Regions from separate parts of the Halomonas sp. TP35 genome, predicted to be linked through region 1. Evidence: predicted binding sites of a transcription regulator. Region 1 holds the regulator's gene; the other holds the start of a gene.
What was found. Region 1 encodes FliA, which starts transcription of late flagellar genes. Its sites were predicted from a motif close to CTAAAGTTNNNNNNNNNNCNGCCGATA; they were not measured.
Positions count from the first base shown of each region.

Region 2: a site for FliA is predicted at 3,095-3,121, ahead of ACT3RU_RS08230 (DUF4019 domain-containing protein). Genes of this name have one in related genera too.

Region 1 is NZ_JBQSUZ010000006.1:46,527-51,584, reverse strand. Features, by position in the region: gene ACT3RU_RS09190 (hypothetical protein) at 1-102, shown strand, start outside; gene ACT3RU_RS09185 (OmpA/MotB family protein) at 214-885, opposite strand; gene ACT3RU_RS09180 (motility protein A) at 890-1,708, opposite strand; gene ACT3RU_RS09175 (RNA polymerase sigma factor FliA) at 1,752-2,453, opposite strand; gene ACT3RU_RS09170 (flagellar protein FlhE) at 2,480-2,881, opposite strand; gene ACT3RU_RS09165 (hypothetical protein) at 2,898-3,476, opposite strand; gene flhF (flagellar biosynthesis GTPase FlhF) at 3,473-5,058, opposite strand, start outside.
Region 2 is NZ_JBQSUZ010000005.1:82,391-87,448, forward strand. Features, by position in the region: gene ACT3RU_RS08210 (GlxA family transcriptional regulator) at 1-306, shown strand, start outside; gene ACT3RU_RS08215 (helix-turn-helix transcriptional regulator) at 413-1,216, shown strand; gene ACT3RU_RS08220 (carboxymuconolactone decarboxylase family protein) at 1,267-1,722, shown strand; gene ACT3RU_RS08225 (class I SAM-dependent DNA methyltransferase) at 1,859-2,644, shown strand; gene ACT3RU_RS08230 (DUF4019 domain-containing protein) at 2,645-3,049, opposite strand; gene ACT3RU_RS08235 (linear amide C-N hydrolase) at 3,264-4,307, opposite strand; gene ACT3RU_RS08240 (cupin domain-containing protein) at 4,580-4,975, shown strand; gene mqo (malate dehydrogenase (quinone)) at 4,997-5,058, shown strand, end outside.

The DNA.
Region 1 (5,058 bases):
GATCGAGGCGAACAGCCCCCCTGGTACATGACGTTTCAGCTTGAAGGCGCCCATCAAGCGATTGAGCGCATGCAAACGCTATGTGAAACCGCGTCGCCCTGAAAGCCGCTGGATTAAACGCTTCCCCAGCAGTTGGGTAAGCGTTACCGATTGGCGTGAGAGTCCCATCAGCGCGGCCAGGTTTAGACACAAACCCAGCCTTTAGTAATCCATTCACTCTTCTGGCTGTTGTCGTAACAACAGTTCAACGCGCCGGTTAGCAGCTCGCCCTTCAGGCGTTGCGTTGCTTTCCATAGGCTGAGTATCCGCATAACCAACGGCCCGCATGCGAGAAATAGCGATGCCCTGACCTTCCAGATGGCGCATAACGGCAATCGCACGTCCGGCGGAAAGCTCCCAGTTGGAAGGAAACCGAGTAGTCGCAATAGGAAGATTGTCAGTGTGTCCTTCAACGGAAACCTGACCATCAAAGGCCGCTAACACATTAATAAGGCTTTCTATCACATCCTGGCCTAGAGAGGTGAGCACTGCCTCACCACTGGGAAATAAAAGGCTATCATCAATGCGTAGCGTTACGCCCTCCTGGCCCTGCGATACGCTGACGCCAGGAATATCCAATGCCGCCATTTGGGGCTGTAACCCGCTATGACGTGGGTGAATGCCGGTGGCAAGCGTTGCCAAGGGCAGTGAGCTAATCACGCTGGCCATGGACGCCTTCTCGCCCTTAAGTGCTTCATTACCACCGGGGGGAGCCAAGGCTAGCAACAAGACAAACAGCGTAATCAGTAGGGTGAGCACGTCCAGGTAACTGGTCAGCCAGCTCTCATCGCTTTCACCCTGCCCGGCGGGAAGCTCCAGCGCATGGCGCGTATTGCTATCCAGCATCGTCTTAGCCCTTTGCAGTCGCGCTTGGTGTATCAGGCCGGGGCTTTATAGTGGCATCGCGAATCTCATCGTTATAGTTGGCGATAAATGAATTGAGCGTTTCCTCAATAAAAGAGGGCAGGCGGCGCTTGGTGATCAATGAAATACCTTCCAGCACCATGTTCATGGTAATCAGGCGCTCTTCAGTACGTCGTTCTAGCTTAACCGCGATGGGTTTAAACACCAGGTTCGCCAGCAAGATACCGTAGAAGGTGGTGAGCAGCGCCACCGCCATACGGGGGCCAATGACATCCAGGTCACCAGCATCCATGACTTCCAGCATATTAACCAATCCCACCAGCGTGCCAATCATGCCAAACGCTGGCGCGTAGGTCGCCATGGTGCGAAAAATCTGGGCTTCTGCGTGCTCGCGAGCCTTGAGCCGGGCAATCCGCCAACGCAGCATGTCGAAGATCTCATCTTCTTTGGTATTGGCAATGACTAACTGAATACCGGTACGTAAAAACGGATTGCGCGTATGCTCCAACTCGTTTTCGACTGCACGCACATCGCCTTTAAACCATAGCCGGGACATGGCGACCAGCTCGTTGATATCGTCGCGTATATAGGTGTTTTCACGCCGAAAGACAAGCCCTACCAGGCGTACAACGCGTAACACCTCTTTTAGCGGATAGCTTATAAAAGTAGCGGCCAGGGTACCGGTTATAACAATCGCCAGGCCCGGCAGATTGATAAAACTTTCGGGGGACTCCGCAGTAAAGAACAGCACGCTTACTAGCAGCAGCATACTGGCGAATATACCTATCAACGTGGACGGATTCATCAACGGCTCCTCGCCGGTTATTGTGAGTTAACGTATCGGTTGTTTAGGCTGAATCATGCAACCGGGCACGCAGACGGCTAATGGCTTGGCTATGCAGCTGAGACACGCGCGACTCCGTCACGCCCAGCACGGCGCCCACTTCTTTTAAATTCAGCTCTTCCTGGTAATAAAGTGCCATGAGCAGTTTCTCCCGCTCTGGCAACGCCTCAATGGCAGCAATCAATGTTTGTCGCTGCTGCTCATCCAGCAGCTTTTCAAACGGCAAGTTGCTCACATCAAAACTTACCGGCTCACCACCATCGGCAACCAACTCTTCAAACGGCAATAGCTGGCCACTATTGGTGTCGTTAAGCAGCTGTTGGTAATCACCCAGCGGCATCTCAAGCGCCAAGGCAATTTCACTCTCTTCCGGTGAGCGTCCGAGCTGCTGCTCTAGCCGCCGGACCGCGTCGTCCACAGCGCGCGCAGCGCGGCGCACGCTGCGTGGCAACCAATCCCGCGTACGCAGTTCATCGACCATCGCCCCACGGATACGCTGGCTGGCAAACGTCGCAAAGCTGGCACCATGAGCGGCATCAAAACGGCCCAGTGCTTCTAAAAGCCCTACCGTGCCCGCCTGAATAAGATCATCAAGTTCAATGCTTGCAGGCAACCTGACCTGCAGTGTTAAGGCGTGACGTCTTACCAGTGGCATGTATTGTGTGAATAGCTCGCCTTGCTTGATTCTGCCTTGTGCTGTGTACATCTTTTTGCCTCGCGGCTATACAACTTTTACTGATAGTTCACAATGACTTGCAGACCCTGAACGCGAACTGGCCGCTGTCCAGGCAGTAACTTAAAACGAAACTGCAAAGGAGCACTTACCTGCCTTCCCGCCAGCTCGGTGACCGTTCCGCGCCCTCCCGAGAGAGCCACACACTGCTCCGGGTGGCATAGCCATGCGTTGATAGCGCTGCCCGGCGGCGTCTCAAGCTGCCAGTGTATCCGATCAATCACCCGATTGTGCACCTGTACAGAATCGGGTGGCGTCATTGACTGGCTACGGGTTTCTCGATCACTCATGGCCACCATCACACCAGGCACCGAGGTACTCCAGCTGCCCGCCGCCTGAGCGCTACTGATGAGCCCTATCAACCCGCAAACACCCATCATCTTGAATAGCTTGCTTAACATGTCGAATATTTCCTTATCAGCGCGCCAACACCAGAAGATCGGTGGCCAAATAGTGGCTAGCGGCTTCACGCAGGTTTTCCAACAAGCCTTGGCGCGACAAAGAGGGCTCGTGCAGTGCCAGCAATCGGCGAGGCCCGCCATTGTCACGCGCCTGGCGAAGTAGCCGGTACATCTCAGCAAATGCGTCAGCATCGCTGTTAATCCAGAGCGCCCAACGCGCATGCTTTGTGCTTAGCTGAGCAAGGTCAGGCGCATTAACGCTAACAGCCTGTATATCCCAATCGTCAGGTGATCCTGCCCAGTGACGGCCCAGCGCAGACCATTGAGCCAGCCGGTGTTGAACCTGTTTGACAGACTGCGCGCCCTGCCCGGGCAAACCAATAATATACAAGGGCTTTTTAGGTAGCGAAGGGGCTTTCGCGACCGGCTGCTCGTCAATCGTAGTGATGGGCGAAACAGCACTTGGCGCGGGCGCAGGTGTTTCGCTCACCACCTCAGTATCACTTGCCAACGGCGCATCAAGCTGGCTGGGTGCCTGCTTCTGACGCTGACTGTCGGCCCATTGGCGCAAGCCCGCCGCCTGATCCTGGCTCATACACTCACCTCTCGGCTAACGCTGCCCAATTGGCGAATGGCGTCGCGCGCCATAAAGGCGTACATCAACGCATCCAGCATGGCCGTATCGCGGCGTTTTCGGCGCGCGCCCAATAGGCTGAGTAGATCGCTGCGCAGACTGGACGCTTCATCATCACCCGCGTTATCCAAATGCCCTACCACTGACGCGACGCCGCTGGCTAACAGTAGACGTACTTCTGGATCCGCCCCGCTATCGGCATCTTTAAACTGCTGCAACGCGCGTTTGGTGAGCGCTGCCAGACCCTCACTTTGCAGTTGAATGACCAGCTGGAAAAGTACATCGGCGCCTAAATGAGCCGGCGTCAACCAGTAGCGCCGGGCAACGACCTTGGCACTTTCGGGGTCACGAACCTCCCCATACCACGCAAGCAGTACACTGCCCGCCTCATTTTGCACTTCGGCATAGGCGGTCCATAACTGCATGGACTGGCCACGAAACCGCACACTGACATGATGGCTGAGCGTGCTTTCTTCAAATAGTCCACGTAGCGCATAACGCTCGCCATGAAAGTATACGCGCTGTGCGGATGTCACAAGGCTGACCCAAGTCAGCTGTTGCTCATTCAGCCACTGCACGGTTTCTGCCGGAGGCAACACGGGCAATAGATGCGCCGTGGCGCCCGCCGTTTCCGTTCGTGTCTCAAGCCTGGCCTGCCAACCCGCAGGTTGGCGATGTTGAAGCATGGGAACAGCATGCCAAGCGCCCCATTCGTCCATGCTGATATCCGGCATCGACCAATCACAGCCACGCTCGTTACGGCGTGCCGCCCACACCACACCGGGGGCGGGTAACGCGTGCGGCAACAGACGAGTAAGCTGCGCGCTCTGTAGCTCGCTCGGCAAAGCGCCAACATCCCACATGGCTTCCAGCGTGGTGAAGCCTGCCAATCGCTGGCGCAGCCGCGTCAGTAGTAGGGACAGCCTCCGCCCTTGACCAAGCACATCTCGCGACCAGCGAGGCATGCTAACCGGTGCCGTGAAGCCAGGCTGCGGCGCTGCCTTCGCCTGGCTTTCCAACGCCTGGTTGATCAGCGCATCCGGCAGCGCCACGCTCATATCTTCGGGCACTTGCTGCCCATGAGAGCTAAACAGCACGCGCATACCGTGGCGTATAACAATATCCAGCACGGGGGCCAGTCGGCCGGCTTCATCCTGCTTGGTAATAATACAGTCATCAAGCTCAGCGCCTGCCGCCCGCGCGGCCTGACGATAACGCAGCACGACTTCTTCCAGAGTTTCTGGCTGGCTAGCCGCGTTCAACAGCAGTACCAGCCTTACTGTGGAACTTCCGCCCTGCAAATGAGCAATTTGATCAATAACACGCTGGTCACGCTGGCTCATCCCAACCGTATCAATCATGACCCACTGCTTGCCATGAAGGCGGCCCAACAGATCATCGACCGGTTGCTCGGCATCAAGGGCGTACATGGGGGTATCCAACAGGCGTGCGTAAATCCTGAGCTGCTCATGGGCGCCGATACGAAAGCTATCCGTGGTGACCAGCGCGACAGGGCGTGTGCCATGTCGCATTACAAAGCGCG
Region 2 (5,058 bases), on a different contig from region 1:
GACACCCTTTGCGCGGCTCCCTCACAGCCTTGGCGTGTGGAAATGCTCGCCACACAGGCCGCCATGAGCGAACGCCATTTTCGGCGGCGGTTTAAACACCTCACCGGCATGTTGGTAGGCGATTATATTGCGGGCCTGAGACTCCAGCGCGCCAAGGCGTTAATGACCGAAACCACTTGGACACTCGCGCACATTGCCGCTGAATCCGGGTTTGGAGATGAGCGCCAGCTGCGCAGAATCTGGTCACGGCAGGAAAGCATGTCGCCTAGCGTATGGCGCCGTTCTCAGCTACTCATACCGATTTGAGTATTGAGAGCTTCACTGCCCAAACAGTGCTTTCGTAGCCCATGTGTTTACGCTTTAATACAGCTTATGCGATGAAGCCCATTCATCAACAAAGCAGGTTGTCGCCATGGCCCACTTTATTCTGCCCGGTAACGCCGTTCATTTGAATTTCCAGCAGCGCCTGCCCGACACCAACCTTCGCACATGGGTGCAATGCCTTTGGTCGATGGGCGGGCAAAGCCCCCTTGCGCATCCTATCGTAGAAAAGCTTTATCCCGATGCAGGCGCCAGCCTCATCATCCACCTTGGAAGCTCTCGCCCCATCGTCACGCTCTGCTTTAACAGACACATGCTGCTTGAGACGTTTGATACGTCCACCACCCGGATAGGCATTCGGTTTAAACCGGCCAGTATGTATAGCCTCCTGGGCTTAGCCCCGGAACAGTGTATAGACGCGCACCTTTGCTTGGGCGATGACATAAAACCCTCCTGGATGGACAGTTTAATGCCGGTGGTGGAGCGCCTTTATCAGCTTGATGCACCCAAAGGATTAGCCCTGCTTGAAACATGGCTTCTGGGTTTACTCAAAAGTCGACTAACGAGTAAAAGCCCTGTGCCAGGAATCATCCAAGCGATTAACCAGTTACAACTCCCACCTGAGCAGTTAGCTGCCAATATTGGGTTAACACGACGCACCCTGGAACGTCGATTAAAACGTGAAGTCGGTGTCTCGCCTGGCGCATTGGTGACGTATGCTCGCCTCAACAGAGCGCGACGGTGCTTACTTGAAGCTGACCGGCCGCTATCAGAAATAGCGCTCCACTGTGGCTACTATGATCAGCCACACTTTACCCACGCCTTCCAATCTTTTACCAACGAAACACCCGCCTCTTACCGCCAGCGCAAATTGTCGCAAATTTACAAGGCGTAGTACGCACACCTTTATAAGCTGAGACCTCATCAATCAACGAGGTCACTGCCATGTCTCAGCGTCTTTCTCGACAAGCCGTTTACAAGCTAACCCCTCGCCTTGCTAAACATTTGGTGCCTCTGGGCGAAGTAGCGGCTAATAGCGCGGTAACGCCTACCATCATCCACCTCGTTAAGCTACGCGTTTCCCAAATCAACCAGTGCTGCTTCTGCCAGCATATGCATACTCAGGAAGCCCGAGACGACGGCGAGCATCAGGTAAGACTGGATGTACTGCCTGCCTGGCGGGAAGCCCCCTGCTTCAATAAACAGGAACGTGCAGCCCTTGAGTGGGCCGAAGCGCTTACCTTAATCAGCCAACAGTCTGTTAGTGACAGCGTCTACCAGAATGCTCTGGCTGCCTTTGGTGAGCAGGACCTTCTTGAGCTAACCACGGTGATTCTAGCCATTAATAGTTGGAACCGGGTGGCGGTAAGCATGCAGTTTGCGCCTGACATCTCGCTATAAACCGAAAAAGACATCGCAAGCCTGTGCGACGGCCTGCGATGTCTTGATCAAAATTCTCTTCCGCACGGCTGGCTTCTAAAAGCCACTCCACTCGTTTACTATGCGCCACCCTCACTCCCAAGCTACCCAGGCCGCCATGTCCTTTAACGCACTCTATACCGACCTTTCTGGCTATTACGATGTGATGTGCGAAGACATCGACTACCGGGCACAAAGCAACGCCGTGCAGAGGCTTCACCAAATTTTTGGTAACGGTGGCAACCTTCACCTCGATGTAGCGTGTGGTACCGGGCCTCATGTTCGCCATTTTATTGATAATGGCTACGTGAGCAGCGGTTTGGACATTAACCAGCCCATGCTGGATATTGCCGCCACACGTTGTCCTGAGGCTCAGTTTACGTGTCAGGACATGGGCAACTTCCAGGTAAGCGACCCGCAGGATTTAATTACCTGTTTTTTATATTCGATTCACTACAGCGACGGAATTGAAAAGCTCAAAGCGTGTATTGAAAGTGCGCACAGCGCCTTAATGAGTGGCGGGGTTTTCTGCTTCAACGCAGTCGATAAAGATAAAATCGATAACAATCTGTTTGTGAGCCACACCGTTAAAAAAGCCGACAATGCCTTCACGTTTCGTTCCGGGTGGCATTACAGCGGTTGCGGTGAAAAACAGGCCCTCAAACTTAGTATTGCAAAAACCAACGCGTGCGATACCCAAGTATGGAACGACGAGCACCCCATGGTCGCGGTTAGTTTTGCCGAGCTAATTACGCTGCTTGAGCCCTGCTTTGAAGTGCATGTATTCGAGCACAACTTTGAAGCTATCACGCCGTGGAACACCACTTCGGGGAACGCCATTTTTGCCTGCGTGAAGATTCAACCCCCCACGGTTGTAGCAACGGGCCAATCCACTTGTTGCTGATCAGTTCACATAGTACCCACTTACTTTCCAAACGCCGTCTTCAAAGTGCGGCGTAATGGTTTCGGTAATATCAGACTTGTTGGAAAAACGCGTTTGATAGATGAACTTTTTGTAATCATTTTTGGGAGCGCCGGGCATAGAGGTTTGCGTGATGACGCGTGTACGGCGTCTTGCCTCCACCGACCCGAAGTCACGGCGCGCTGCGCTAATGATCCGCTCCAGCATACTGGGCGAAAGCGGACTCTTAAGAAGCGGTGATGACTCCTCCCAAGCCAGCTCATACTCACCACTGTCAATTGCATCAAGCCATGCCAGCGCCGCGGCCTCAGCCGCATCGGTATTCGCTTGAGCATAAGGTGCCAGCAGTAGCAGGGCTGTAATGAAACAGATCACGATTTTTGGCATGGATAACTCTGGGCAGCGATCAGTAAATAGGTGTGCTTAATTTAATATCGGTACCAGCCGCCATTACTTTAGTATTAATCACAACAATCGAACAAGCTAACCGCAGTTTTGTCTATCTCTTGGCTTTATTAAGTAAGAGAAAGCCCCCTGCGCCAACCGCGACACAGGGGGCTATTTCATGCGCTAACTAGCAAAAAACTGCCCTTAACGCACCTTACAGACCAGCAAATTCAAAGGGCTCGGCGTCCTCAAACGCGTTGACCGTATTGCCTGCATAAACACTGTTATTCTTGAGGCTCAGTTTGCGAACAGGCGCGCCCTCAGTAAAGTCGGCATCCTTCATATCCACCCAAAACGTGTTAGGCGTAAGTGCCGTCTCGAAATAATAAACAAGGTGCTTCTGATCAGATACCGCTCTCCACCTAGTGGAAGAAATATTCGGCTCCTCTTCTGATGAGATGCCGAAAGGAACAGACGCATTGCGAATCACGCTAAATGCACTGCCAACAGCGACTCTTGTATCGCTCGTTTTAGGGATGGCATCCATGTAGAACGACGCTCTGACAAATCGATCTGCGGCACGGTTTGTGCCAGGCAGCATGACCAAACCACCGATCTGTCTCCAGTAGTCATCCAGCGTCAGTTGCTGCTCGAAGGTGGGCGAGTTTGTCACCACATTGTATGACGTATCGTGATGAATAGTGAGTTTACCGCCGATATACTCAAATATTGCGCTATCACCCTTGGCATCTGAAATTGACAAGTGAAGCGTAGCAAATCGAGTGGTGCCCGGTATTTCAGCAGAGACGACCACAAAAGGCTCATCGCGCAGCGCCTCCACCGCCTCATCAACGGTCGCAAAATTATCCAAAACATACTGGACCCAGGCAGCCACGGAAAGACCCTCGTCATCCGGCCCAAATTCAGGATACTCTGCCTCAGCAAGCCATAGCAGGTTAGCCACCAAGCCTTTTTCGTTCATGCCATCAGTGCTTGAGATATCAAACGCGCTGGTAACGACACTTCCATACTGGGATGTCCAAGTAACGGAGTTGGGTCCAGCCGCACCATCGCGTTCCATTCCCTTTGGAAACAGCCATAGGTTCGGATGTATTTCGTCCCTCCAATCCATGGAGCGCGCCGTGATAATCATGTCATCAGGGCCCTGATATACCGCGCGCGTGCATGCATCCGCTGTGATGGCCACGAACAAAGCACACATGCTTGCCGCTAACGTTAATTTTTTTTTGATTCCCATGGTGGTTTCCTTTTATTTACAAACGTTATAGAGCCTGCCAGAGATAATTGGCGGCTAACAAGAAAAGCGCCAACCCCTTTTTTATAAAAAGAATAGCGGCATGGAATCCCCAGCCCATGCCCATATTTAAATTATCAAACCTACTTCACCTTAGGCATAAATTTAGCTTTGGTCACGCACCTTATTGCACAAAATCCGAACTAGTATTTAAACTCAGATGATTGTTCTATTTTTCATCATGTTTTGTCACTACTCACAATCAGGAGTCAGTAATGTTCCGATGTGTAAGGTTATGGACAGGCAGTAACCATCAATCGTGTTTTGAAGAAGGGTGGATTGATCTTCCCAAAGGTGAGCGCCATGACTTGCTCAGTGATGTCATCGAAACGACCAGCATCTCCTTTCGGGAAACAAGCGAAGGCGGCAGCTTTAGCTGGCATGACGCTCCCAACCGTCAATTCGTCTTAACGCTTAGCGGCACACTCACTTTCGAGACGCGCACGGGCGACTCATTCACGCTGTACCCCGGCGACATTTTATTGGCGGAAGACACCACAGGCGGCGGCCACCGCTGGCATCTAATCGATAACCAGCCTTGGCGACGCGTGTATGCCATAGTGCCTCAGGATATTGACCTTCCCTTTATCAGCGCATCAAGCAAGTGTTGAGTTCCTAAGCGGAGAACGTTCATGCCTACATCAACACAGATTCCCGAGCGGGCAGATATTGTAATGGTCGGCGCTGGCATCAT